DNA from 4 places in the Bacillus sp. JJ1562 genome. Region 1 is predicted to be linked to each of the others. Evidence: riboswitches for the same ligand, from Rfam matches in the RefSeq annotation. Region 1 holds a riboswitch; each other region holds the start of a gene.

Region 1 (3,187 bases):
GTTCGTAGATAAATACAATGAATTAATTACGAATATCAACTCAAAAACAATTGAAAAGTCGAATCGCAATTATCAGCCTCTTACGGATGCTCAGAAAGAGGATATGACGGAAGACCAAATTGAAAAATGGGAAAAGGAAGCGCGCAAAGGAACCCTTTACCGTGATTCTATTTTAATCTCAAGTACAAATAAAATGAGGCAGCAATTATATACGCCTATATCGGGTACTGGAACAGGGTTTGACCAACTATCGGATATTGGTATTACAACATCTAAAAACTATTTGGATAAAGGAAAGTTGATCATTGACGAAGGCAAACTTCGTGAAGCTATCTCCAATAATCCAAATACCATTTATGAGCTTTTTCAAAAAGATGGGCCTACAACGGAAGAAAAAGGAATCGCAAGGAGACTTAGAGATTCTATAAAAGAAACGATGAGTGGAATAGAACTGAAAGCTGGTAAAGCCTTTTCTGAAAATAATTCATTTACTATTGGTCGAAATCTGGATAATGTGGACGATCGGATAGATAGTTTTGCGGCTCGATTACTCAAAATTGAGGATCGCTATTGGCGTCAATTTACTGAAATGGAAAAAGCTATTCAGCGTGCAAACTCACAGTCGGCGTTTTTAATGCAACAGTTTAGCTATTAAAAGGGAGTGTAAGAAATGGCGATAGGTAACCCATATCAAGCGTATCAAACTAATACCGTCACAACAGCTTCGCCTGGAGAGCTAACTTTAATGCTGTATAACGGTTGTTTAAAATTTATTAAGCTTTCTAGAAAAGCAATTGAAGAAAAAAACATTCAAGAAAAAAATAAAAATCTTCAAAAGGCGCAAAATATCATTAGAGAACTGATGGTTTCACTTGATCCAAATGTTGAAGTATCTAAGACCATGATGACCATGTATGACTATATCAATCGCCGGTTAATCGATGTTAATATCAAAAATGACTTAGATGTTCTTTCTGAAGTTGAAGGTCTTGTAACTGAATTCCGTGACACGTGGAAACAAGTTATTCAAATTAACCGTCAACGACAGCATGTTCAAGGCGGGCAAGTGTAGTGAATGCACTAGACTCTCTTTCTAGGGTTACAGAAAAGCTATTAGACATAGTTTCACAACCAATCCCAAAAGAGAAACGGGAAGAAGAGATCGAAAGAATTAACACCTTTTTAGATTCACGTGAAACCCTGATTCCAGAGATTAAGCCACCTTTTACTGAAAAAGAAAAACAATTAGGCGCTGAAATTGTTCGTATGAATAAAATCATTGATGCTAAATTAGCAGAATTCAAACTCGAGATTCAGATGGATTTAGCCCAATTGAAAAAAAGTAAAGCATCTTCAAAAAAATATTCTAATCCTTATCAATCAGGACCAGATGATGGAATGTTTTTCGATAAAAGAAAATAGAGTTCATACCGAGTAGTGCATACGCTACTCGGTTTATTTTGCTAGATTTTTCTGTTAAATAAGGATAAATTGACTATAACTAGTAAAATAGACCTTTTCAATTCGTTAGGAAAATAGTATGATAATAGGTAATGAATAACAAAAAACCAAAGTGAAAAAGGCAAACTATGGGAAATCATAGGACGCAAAGCCAAGGGCCTGACCCACAACATGTGGATGGTAGCCGGTTGCCACAAGGACTCATAGTCTATCTACCTATGAACCTTGTACGAGGTTCTTTTTCTTTTGGCTTTTTTTAGAAAGGTAGGACTAAAGAATGAAGAAAATCTTAAAAAGAAATGTTACTTTTCTCGCATTGCTTCTAATGGTTGTTCAATTATTTTTCCCATTGGGCAATGCACTCGCTAGTGGTAGTATGTTGCCTCCAAGCGATATTTCATATCAGGAGGTAACTCCAGATGATATTAAACTCAATTGGAATTCTGTATATGGAGCAATTGGATACAACATCTACGAAATAACTGATGGACAGCTTATTTTAAAAGATAAGGTGAATTCTAATAGTTATCTAATGAAGGATCTTCCAGAAGGTACCTATACATTTGTTATTTCAACCCTAAATTCGGATGGGGAGTCTGGACCAAGTGCTCCTATCAGTTTTACTGTTACATATCCAGAGATGGTCGAGCCATCCAATCTTTCATTTAAAATTTCGAACGGAAACAATGTTGTTTTATCCTGGGATGCACTTAAATATGCAGAATCATACAATCTTTATCAGGTTTCTGAGGATGGGCAGCTTACGTTACTAGCTTCTCCAACAAAGAATACTCATACAATTACGAACGTAGCAGAAGGAAACTATCAATATGCTGTTTCTGCGGTTAACTCTTTATATGGAGAATCCCCTGTTTCAGCGCAAATACCTGCTGAGGTGGTTCATCCAGAGATGGAAACACCGAGTAATTTCAAATATTCTATTACAAATGGAAATGACGTTACCTTCAGTTGGACATCAGTTCCTTTTACAACAGAATATAGACTATATAAAATTACCGATAATGGTAAAGAACTAATTGAAAAAACTGATAAGACATCTATAAAACTAACAAATGTAGCACCCGGCAGCTATAAGTATGAAGTTCAGTCATATAGTGACCGTTTTGGTGAGTCAAATGGTGGAGAAGTTTTAGCCGTCGTTGTAAATGAAATCACAATGGAGGCACCAGCCAATTTTTCATACCAATTACTAAATCTTAATGATATAAAGCTAACTTGGAACAGCGCTCCAAATGCTACTAGCTATAAAATCTATCAAATTATCGATGGAGAAAAAGTATTAAAAAGTACAGTTTCTACTACGACTACCACATATTCTAAATCAGAAGCTGGTGAGTATGAATTTGAAATCCATTCTTACAATGCTAGATTTGGAGAATCATTAGAGGGTTCGAGAGTTTCATTAACGATTGATCACGTTGAAATGCAGGCACCGAGCAAAGTTACCTCTTATGTAAAAAATGGAAATGACGTAGTGCTAGAATGGGAACCAACTTCTAATACGACCAATTATTATGTTTACCAAGTGAAAAATGACGGCTCTAAGGTGAATGTAAGAACATTATCAAGTACTTCTACTACGACTACTTTTGGAAATATGGCAGAAGGCAATTACAAATATGTAGTACACTCCTATTCATCTCGGTTTGGCGAATCAGCAGTTGGAACTGAAACAACTGTTTCAGTTGTTCATCCTGAAATGACT
Region 2 (3,187 bases), on a different contig from region 1:
CCTTGTACCCAGATACAGTAACGCACCCCAGGACCTTCCACCTTCGTTTCCTTCACAATTCTCGATATACGGATGGAGGACACAACATCACCACATTTCTATACATTCTCATAATCTTCCAACTATATTTTAATATAGATTACACATGATTGACAGTCATTCCGGCTTAATAGGATAATAGGCCCAGGCCCTAAGTGCACTCTAAAACAGACGAAGGATTGCAAAGGGGAAAGCATCATACTTGTAAATGAAAATGAACGTACCTCAAATTGACCAAAATCGTGGAATAAATCGTTGTACAAGTGAGGGGAATTTGAAATAATTGTTAGGATAGGAATGTAAAGACATACAACTATGAATCTTGTTAAGAAGAAAGGTAATTACTAATGTATTAGTTATGCCGTACCGCTTCTTGAAGCTCCATTAGTTGAACAGTGATATGGAGGTATCGACTTATTATGCAGTCAATCGAGATACAAATGTTACCTTGTAACGAGAGTACAAATATAGTGGAAATGGAGCACATTGCGAACATAGTTAACCGTGTATATGCGGCATCTGAGGGAAGTCTTTGGATACCTGGTGCTTTCCGTACGACAGCAGCGGAAGTGGCAGAGTTAACGAACAGCGGTGAGATTGCCGTAGCTCAATCAATGGGGCAAATTGTTGGTTGTGTCCGTGTTCGACAGGTTGACAAAGAAACGGGAGAATTCGGAATGCTAGCTGTGGATGATAAATACCAAGGGACTGGCGTTGGACGAGAGCTAATCCGCTTTGCTGAACAGAAGTGTCAAAAAGAACAATTTCGTAAAATGCAACTTGAATTGTTAGTACCTCAGGAAGGTTCTCACCCAGACAAAGTAATCTTGGGAAACTGGTATTCTCGTATCGGCTATCAACCGATTCATACAGAAACCATAGATGCTTCGTTCCCAAGGTTGGCGGAGATGCTGGCTATCCCTTGCAATTTCATCGTTTTTCAAAAAGAATTAAGATAGCAGCAAGATACTCTATATAAGGTCTCGCCAACGATTTGACGAATGGAAAACTAGAACTAGCAATTCAAGTTGGTAGAATCGGAAGATTTGGCGGAAGAATACGGAAAAACCAACCAAGAATTCCTATAGTCTTTGTCTTATTTCGCACAGAACGCGAAAAAAGTTGAATACTTCGTTAATGTTAAAAGTTTCAAGTGCGATGATGGTCAATTTGTCAAAGGTGACGTAATTCACGATGACACAACTGGAATCCAAAATTGCTATTAATAAAATACTATCCAGAATTGGTGAATCATCATTAACCATTATGTATTTACATATTTTTTTATTAACTGTATTAGCAGAGTATACAAAAAGGGATATTTGGCTAATAATCTTAATCTCAATAATCATTCCAAGTATCATTCATCAAGTATTCAAGACCACACGAATAACATCCAAACTATTCTTAGGAATTCAATCTATACAAAAACAAAAGCCGCCAATCATATAGTTGTGAAAGGCGGCTCTACATGCTAGATTGCATGTACTTGCAAATAATATTTAGGTTTAGTAGATGTTAATAAAGTACCAGTTTTCAACAAGGCCACTGAAAAACTAACGTCAATTTCTCACTTATCAATTACTTCTTAGTAATTAAAAAAGGGAAGCATTTGAATATTTTTGCTTCCCTTTTAATGTTTCATTAAATCAATTATTGTACTTATTTCTTTCTTGTAGTAGTGTGCCAATGAGTAATAATCTACCAAAAAATCTAAGGATGTTTCCTAGATTCTAAATTTCTTCTGACATTTCATCTGCCCGCTTCGATACTACCATTAGGCTCATAATGAACACTGAAGCGATACTACCTAAGGTTAGCCCCAAAATAAATAACAACATAAAAAATGCCTCCTACTAAGGTATTTCACAAATCGTAGAAGGTTCTTGTATTCGGCAACTGGCTGGCATCATCCTAGGATTTTAGCCCCTATAGTTTTGCGCCGCCACCTTTCAATGGCTTTGCCCTTTCGTACGATTTATGCCTTTTATCCTAGCATAACCCACTATTCGAAAATGAACAGTGCCTAAATACCTATATTAAGTAGTTATCTTTTCCTTTGTATCCAAAAATACTTTTTCATTACTACTCTATGACAAGCGTTACTGGCTTGCGCTTAATGGCAAGGTGTATGTCTACGATTACCAAATTAAAGAATGGTACATCTACGACAATATACACGCTTCATCATTCATGGTGTTTAAAGGTTATTTGTATTTTGGTAGCTCAAAAGATAGGATGGTCTACCGATTCAAGAAGACAGAGCATTTGACACCTTATAATGATGATGGAAAACCTATTAATGCGTATTGGTGTTCTAAAATGTTAGATTTCAATGTTCCTGAACGATATAAAATTATAAATCGTATCTTTTATTCATTAAAACCAAGTGACCATACATCTTGTAAGTTGTATGTTCGAACAGATAGAAAAGATGTAAGCTTTGTAGATCTAAAACGTGGGGATAAATTAATTTTCCTAATTTTTGATTTTACTCGTTTTTCTTTTAAAGCTTCAGATGTACAACAAGAAATGAGTAAAAAGTTAAAAGAGAAAAAAGGTAACACACTTCCAAATTAGACTCGAAAATAACGAATTAGACGAAAGTTTAGGTGTGACTTCATTAGGCATCAAGTGGAACACACAAAACGAGGTGAAATAGATGTTTACCAAAATAAACAACTTTGTAAAGAAAATTACAGATTTGCCCGACATCCCTTCTCCTACCTATACTGCCTCTCAATTAAAAGAACAGTTTAAGACTCCTTCTGATGAATTACAAGAAGCTCATAATCGATTGGTTGACGAATTAACCGCAGAGAGTGCATCAACTAATATCGGAGCAAAGAAAACGGATGGAACGTGGTGTACTTTATGGCGCTAAAGCTGGTGACATATTGAAAGCCGTAAGACAAGGGCAAGCTATACAATTGTTTGTTAACAATGTCCTGTCATCAACTTTTGTTTTAAAACCTGAACAGTGCTATATTCTCCCCGAAGATAGACCAATAATGGCAGGCGTATCATGGAGAGATAATACACGAAATGTATTTTATGATTCCGTTAAAGTCTATCCAGAATCCAAGCCTAAATATATGCACTTATCAACCGATGATGTAATAGAGATGTTGAAAGAATTAAGCACAGG
Region 3 (3,187 bases), on a different contig from region 1:
GAGTCCTTAATCATTTCTGCACCATCTACTGGGTGTTTCTTGATAATTTCATATTCTTCATCCGTTAATCGCCCTGGTTTATTTAAAATCTCAATTGGCACATTAATTTTACCGATGTCATGAAGTACAGATGCCGTCGTTAAATTCACTAAACGCTCTTTATCTAATTTTAGTTTTTTAGCTATTTTTACGGAATAATTTGCCACCCGATCACTATGTTTTTGAGTATATCTATCTTTTATTTCTACTTGTTTCTTAATTTCTATAAGAGAGGATATATCCTTACTTATATGGACAAAGATTTGTTCGGTAAATACACATAGTAAGGTTACCTTGGACAGCGCAGTAAAGTGGATTGGATCGCTAATCCCTTTGGCTGAGAAGAAGTCTTCCGGACCTAATATATGCTTTTTATTATTAAGTTCACACTCGACTTCTCCAGATAAAATATAATAAAACTCTAAAGCATCTACATTTTCACTGGGATAAACATAGAATAATTTTCCTTCGCCAATAGATTGTGTTATTATTTCCACTCCATCCCCTCGAGTAACTAAACTAATCTCAAGGTTATTATCAAAATTAACTGTTTCTAGGAATGTTCCTTGTTTTCCAATTGTAAAACCGGCCATACTATCCCACCTTACAATCAATAAAAACGAGTTCTACATAGAACTCGTTTTTATTGTACTACATTTTTATTCAGAATTGTAAAACTATTTTACCAACCCACTACTTTAATAGGGTCAATCCAAACCCACTTATCTGCAAAACGAACAAGCTTCCAGCTACATTCAGCCTGAACTCCCTTTTTTGCAGCCTTTTTAATAGTTTCCGATGACATTTTAAGTGTTTCATTATAAATATCCGTAATAACCTTATCTAAGTCTTTTGTATACCGTTCTGTTTTTTCATGATACTTCTCTGATCTTTTTTCCAATTTATCTTCTAATTTGTTAATTTTTTCTTCCATTTTTTTTGTATCCTTATCATCTGCAGTTATTAGTTGATGGGTTGCCTCTTCTATGTCCTGCTTGATTTCTGCGATTTTACTATTAATTTTTGCTTCCTCATTACTAAGCTTTGTATTAATTTCTTCTAATTTTTTATTTATTTTTTCTCGTTTTTTCAAATCGTTTCGAGTAGCTACTAAGTCAGACAATACTTTTTCTTTTTCTTCTTTTAATTTAACTACAGTATCTCCTTCTTCAATTTTACGAATGTCAAGAAGGTATTCGGCTTGTAACTTATCTGCTTTATTTACTGCTTTTTCAATCTTTTCATCAATTTCCTTGTTTGTCTTTTCAATTAATTCAATTGCTTTTCGAACATCTTCATCTTCATCTTCAGCTGCAAAAACTGGAAATCCTACCCCTAAAAAAATGGTGATTGAAATTAAAATCGAGAAAACCTTTTTCATATGATTACTCCTCCCCACTTTTAACTATGTAGACAATAGAAAAGACCCATTTCATATAAACGGGCCTTTTCCATTTCGCAACTGGCTGGCATAGTAGTCATACTTTAGCCCCTGTAGTTTTGCGTCCATATCCTTTCAGATAGGTTGCCCTTTGAGTCTATTATATTATCTACCATTATTATACAAGGACTAATGAACTATATCTATAGCTAATTTTGTAATATTTTGTATTTTTATAAAATTAATTAGATTTCTTTGTAAAAAATTTAGATTTTCTGAAAAAAATAAAGTTTCCTATTTTCATACGTTAAAATATTTTTTCACTCAGCCATTGGTTTAGCTGCATTAAAGTTAATAGAACTAGACATAAATAAAATCAACAAATCAACAAACTTTAAAATATGACAACCCCTCTTATATCAAGGGACAGTCTCTATTCTTATACCTTCCTGAATTCAGATTTCTGAAAGAGAAGCCAACTGATAGTTAGTACATACAGTACGACAACAGGGATAGAAACTTCAATTCCAAAAGAACCACCCGTAATCCAAAGGTCATTCGATTTAAACCTTAACATCACTAGTGAGGAATGATTTTTATCGGTCTTTGATGCAAATTGTATAATAGTAGAGTTTAAGAAAAAGTTCCAGATAATATGCACTACAACTGCATTCCATATTGTCCCCGTTTTATAAACAATTAGCGAAAACATTATACCAACCAAAGTGCCTGCGATAAGGATCAAACATACATCAAGTAACTGAAGCCCATTGAGGGTGAGTAAATGCAGTGCACCAAATAAAATGGAATTCACTAAAACTGCAGTTGCCACATTCCATTTGTCTTCGATTAGCTTAAACAAATAGCCTCGGAACAAAACTTCTTCAATCACTCCGGCAGAGAATGCCGTAATGAGCGATCCAACGATAATCGCTACTATAGATGGGATAGAAAGTTGGTCTTGCCGTTCAAAAATAGCGTATTGCATAAACACATAAAAAACAATCACTGTAAGTGGAAGCAATAGTCCTACAAAGACCCACAATTTATCCATCTTGATTAGTTTATGAATACGAAAATATGCACTCGACTTTTTTAAAAAAAGCATGGCGTACAGCCAGAATAGTCCAAGAGTAACCACTATACGTATAAACTCTTTAACAACAACACGAATTGTATCGTTATGAATCCAATCCGTCAGTGGATTTACAAAAATAACAGCTGCTAAAAATAACATTACCAAGCACAAACTATGCATTACTACCTTTCCCCAATGCATATCTTTCGCTCCCCTTCTTAATTCCTAAAAAGGATTATGACTGAAGTACTACTGTCTAATCCATTTTACTTTTTAAAATTGAATAAAATGCTACACTCCTGCTCAAATATTAATAAAGACAATATAGTGAAGAGTCGGTTGCCTAATTTTCTCTTGCAATTTTTGTAGAAAAGTTAGCATCAACTGGGATTCAATGCATTTATCATAACGGATTTTTCACTCCTATTTTGTAAAATTGGTTTCAGACACTCCTGGTTCCAATTGTTAATTTTCATAACATGATCAATTACCTATACCTCAGATCCCTTTCTATCTTAGATATGTATTAATCCATAAAAAAGGGGGGTGAAACCATGGAAAATCCTTGGTTCAACGGTTCTTGTATTAGTAAACAGGAAGTTCGTTTAAGTAATGCTATGCGTTTAGCTTGGGAGCAACACGTATATTGGACAAGAATCACAATCAAAAGCATAGCCTTTAATTTACCT
Region 4 (3,187 bases), on a different contig from region 1:
TGGTGAGGAAGAAGGAAATTGGTGTTTTCAACAAACTGAAAAATGCTTGAAAGCCTATATAGAAAACGACTTTGCAGAGTACATAGACACCGAAAAAGTTAGCGTCAATGTTATTATCAACAATATAAAAGAAAAGCTAAACAAGATTAATTAATATTTCCCAAGTGTGCCCTGTCTCCTCGAAGATAGGGCTTTTTTATTATTTGAGGCAATCTTAACTCTTTGGGATTCTAACCGATATCAATATTAGCAGACAATATTCGACATATTTTAAAGGAGCTTATATATGGATATCGAACAGATAATTAAAGAAATTAACAACAGCGTGGATGAACTTGATCTAGTCACGGCAAGAAAATACATTGAAGAAAATATCGATTTTCTAAATTCTAAAAGGAATTTCCTAAATAGAAATGCTCGAGATCTATTGAAAGTCCTAATTGACATGCATAATTCAAATTACAAGCCGTTACAAAGAAATGAATTAGCTATAATAAATACAATTAATACTTACTCTACAAGGTTTGATTTAAGAGGAATAAAATTATTAATAAAAGAAAACTCTCAGCTATTGCTTCGTGAGGCTATAATTCCTTATTTTAATAAGGATGCAAAAATTGTGCTAGAAGGTATGGGAGCAATTACAAAACAATAAGGATTGGGTAAGCAATCTATTTCTTCAGAGGTAGGACTTTTATTATTATTATTATTATAGCCCTCACAGTTGTGTGGGCTATTTTATTCAACTTTTATCTTTGAAACACTTACTTCGTAAAACTCCTCAAACTTATAAATTAACTTTTCATTCAGGGTCCTTTAGGCAATCTCAAATCTAATTAAAGAATTTTCACTAAATCCAATAGCTTGAGCAACTTGTGACTGGTTAGTTTTTTTTGGAATCTTAACATTCTAAGATTGTGACCTATTGTTGACTTCATTATAATACACCTGTATTGAAGGTCATTTGCTGAATCAGCTTTTGGCAGGCCGCCAAAGGACCCAACTCGTTATACAGGTATAATTATCTATTTTAGGGATGATTTTGCAGTATTTTGTTGAAAATTGTTGAAAAACTCCAACTTTCGTTTTATAGTTAAATTGGTTTATTTAAACTATTGACAAAAATTGAAAAAGGCAAACTTATCGAAAGGTAAGGACGCAAAGCTGCGGGTCTAAGGTTCTGATAACTATGATAGCCGAGTTGCCAAAAAGTTTGTGAATAAATATATCGGTTATAGAAATAACCATTTATCCAAATTTATCCACCATCTTTTTGGTGGATTTTTTTATTTTAAAAACAAAGGAGCTTCTATAAATGGCTATAAAATGAATCTTGATTAATACGAAAGAAGGTTGAAATAAGATGAAGACTATCAGTAAAGAACAAGTTTGTTTTAAGTGTAAAGAACTAAAATCCGTTAATGACTTTTATGATAAAGGAAATCGCTTTATGAATTGTTCAGAATGTCGCAGTGCTAGATTCAATAGAAAAAAGTCGTTTGAAGTATTATTAAATAAAGAGAAGCAAACAAGACAATATGTTTAAGAATAATCTGAAATTCATATCCACCGTCTGTAAATATAAATTAGTAAGGTAGTTAGCTTAACAGATATTGGCTGTTCTAGCTATGATTTTCATATAATAAGGAGATGTTTATCTTGACCGTGTTATTTGGAACTGTTGAATATTTCGAAAAAGAAATAGTGAACCAAATGTCTACTGAAAAATTGCAAAATTTGTCTTTAAGTAAAAGTATAGAATTTGCCTATTCATCGGTAAAAAGTGAAATTACGAATGTTTTTATATGTAGTGATATATTTCGGAAAGATTTATTGTTGAATATTGAAAAAGCATATGAACAGGTTAGAGGTTCTATGGTGGGTGTTGATTAAAGGTTTTAGTTGAGCTTTTTGAAGGTGAGTTACCGCACCGAGATGACTTTCTACCTGCGCGGATTTGACGGTCACCCCGGAGATCAGTACGTTTACGACGGGTGGTCCGACGCGCTGACAATATTGTGAAAAAATTTATTTAAGCGGGTGCATTACTTTAAGAAGGATTACTACTTTAGAGGGAAAATCCACACTCACTAGAGATGGGTTTTAGAAATGAACTAGTCATAATGTTTAGTATCACATTATCGAGTGTCGTAAGTAAAATGTAGTAATAGAGTATCCCTATTCTATAAATTAATTTGCAGAATTGTAAAAAAACGTAAGGAAAAAGGTTGAATTTTGTTAACACAATTGTTATCAAGCTATGAACATATCTATATACTAGCTTAACATCCCTTTTCTAGAATATGTTTGAATACATATTTTAGATAGGAGATGGAGAATATGAGCAAAAAATTATTAATCGGTACAGGGATGGCCTTTTCGTTGTTATTAAGCCCATTTGGTCAGGCGTTTGCAGAAGGACCGACAGTAGGCGAAAGAAAACAAGTGGAAAATGTAGCACACCGTGGTGCATCAGGTCATGCTCCTGAAAACACAGTTTCTGGTTATGATTTAGCAGTTGATATGAAAGCCGATTATATTGAAATTGATGTTCAAAGAAGTAAAGATGGTGAATTAGTATTGATTCATGATACAACAGTGGATCGTACAACAAATGGAACAGGAAAAGTAGGAGATTTAACATTTGAACAGTTTAGAAGCCTTAGAAGTCTTGATGCAGGTAGCTGGAAAGGGGAACAATTTGCAGGAGAACAAATCCCAACATTTGAAGAGATTCTTGATCGTTACCGTGGGAAAATTGGAATTTTCATAGAATTAAAGGCTCCGGAGCTATACCCTGGTATTGAAGAACAAGTAGCAGAAGCATTAAAAGAACGAAATCTCGATAAACCGCAAAATGAAAAAATCCTTATTCAATCTTTTAACTTTGAATCCATGAAAAAAATGAACAAGCTTCTTCCTAATGTCCCGATTGGTGTAATAACTTCTAACCGTGCAGATACAACAATGAAAGCTTTACAAGAATTTTCAACATATGCGGATTGGTTTAACCCCCATTATGGAATGGTGACAGATGAATTAGTGAATCAAGTTCACTCTCTTGGTATGCAAATTGGATCTTGGACAGTACGTAGTCAAGAAGTAGCTGACTTTCTATTCGAAATGAAGGTTGACGCAATCGTTACTGATTATCCGGACTATGTAGATCCTGGAAAATAAAATTACT

What was found. Region 1 has a riboswitch for cyclic di-GMP ahead of V7097_RS06420 (OmpL47-type beta-barrel domain-containing protein). Riboswitches for the same ligand answer to the same signal wherever they lie in the genome.
Region 2: another riboswitch for cyclic di-GMP. It lies ahead of V7097_RS09360 (DUF3789 domain-containing protein); the one in region 1 lies ahead of V7097_RS06420 (OmpL47-type beta-barrel domain-containing protein).
Region 3: another riboswitch for cyclic di-GMP. It lies ahead of V7097_RS23790 (hypothetical protein); the one in region 1 lies ahead of V7097_RS06420 (OmpL47-type beta-barrel domain-containing protein).
Region 4: another riboswitch for cyclic di-GMP. It lies ahead of V7097_RS16075 (hypothetical protein); the one in region 1 lies ahead of V7097_RS06420 (OmpL47-type beta-barrel domain-containing protein).

The regions. Positions count from the first base shown of each region.
Region 1 covers NZ_JBALOQ010000009.1:65,093-68,279, forward strand. Annotated here, with positions in the region: gene V7097_RS06405 (flagellar hook-associated protein 2) at 1-655, shown strand, start outside; gene fliS (flagellar export chaperone FliS) at 671-1,072, shown strand; gene V7097_RS06415 (flagellar protein FliT) at 1,072-1,422, shown strand; cyclic di-GMP riboswitch class I at 1,572-1,657, shown strand; gene V7097_RS06420 (OmpL47-type beta-barrel domain-containing protein) at 1,739-3,187, shown strand, end outside.
Region 2 covers NZ_JBALOQ010000015.1:10,700-13,886, reverse strand. Annotated here, with positions in the region: gene V7097_RS09370 (4Fe-4S single cluster domain-containing protein) at 1-41, opposite strand, end outside; gene V7097_RS09365 (GNAT family N-acetyltransferase) at 459-998, shown strand; gene V7097_RS09360 (DUF3789 domain-containing protein) at 1,773-1,880, opposite strand; cyclic di-GMP riboswitch class I at 1,931-2,015, opposite strand; gene V7097_RS09355 (hypothetical protein) at 2,308-2,619, shown strand; gene V7097_RS09350 (hypothetical protein) at 2,702-2,923, shown strand; gene V7097_RS09345 (hypothetical protein) at 2,895-3,187, shown strand, end outside.
Region 3 covers NZ_JBALOQ010000057.1:45,581-48,767, forward strand. Annotated here, with positions in the region: gene V7097_RS23785 (HD-GYP domain-containing protein) at 1-632, opposite strand, end outside; gene V7097_RS23790 (hypothetical protein) at 722-1,420, opposite strand; cyclic di-GMP riboswitch class I at 1,494-1,579, opposite strand; gene V7097_RS23795 (CPBP family intramembrane glutamic endopeptidase) at 1,860-2,699, opposite strand; gene V7097_RS23800 (acetylglutamate kinase) at 3,053-3,187, shown strand, end outside.
Region 4 covers NZ_JBALOQ010000024.1:64,629-67,815, reverse strand. Annotated here, with positions in the region: gene V7097_RS16085 (AAA family ATPase) at 1-154, shown strand, start outside; gene V7097_RS16080 (hypothetical protein) at 287-655, shown strand; cyclic di-GMP riboswitch class I at 1,124-1,209, shown strand; gene V7097_RS16075 (hypothetical protein) at 1,660-1,893, shown strand; gene V7097_RS16070 (glycerophosphodiester phosphodiesterase) at 2,341-3,180, shown strand.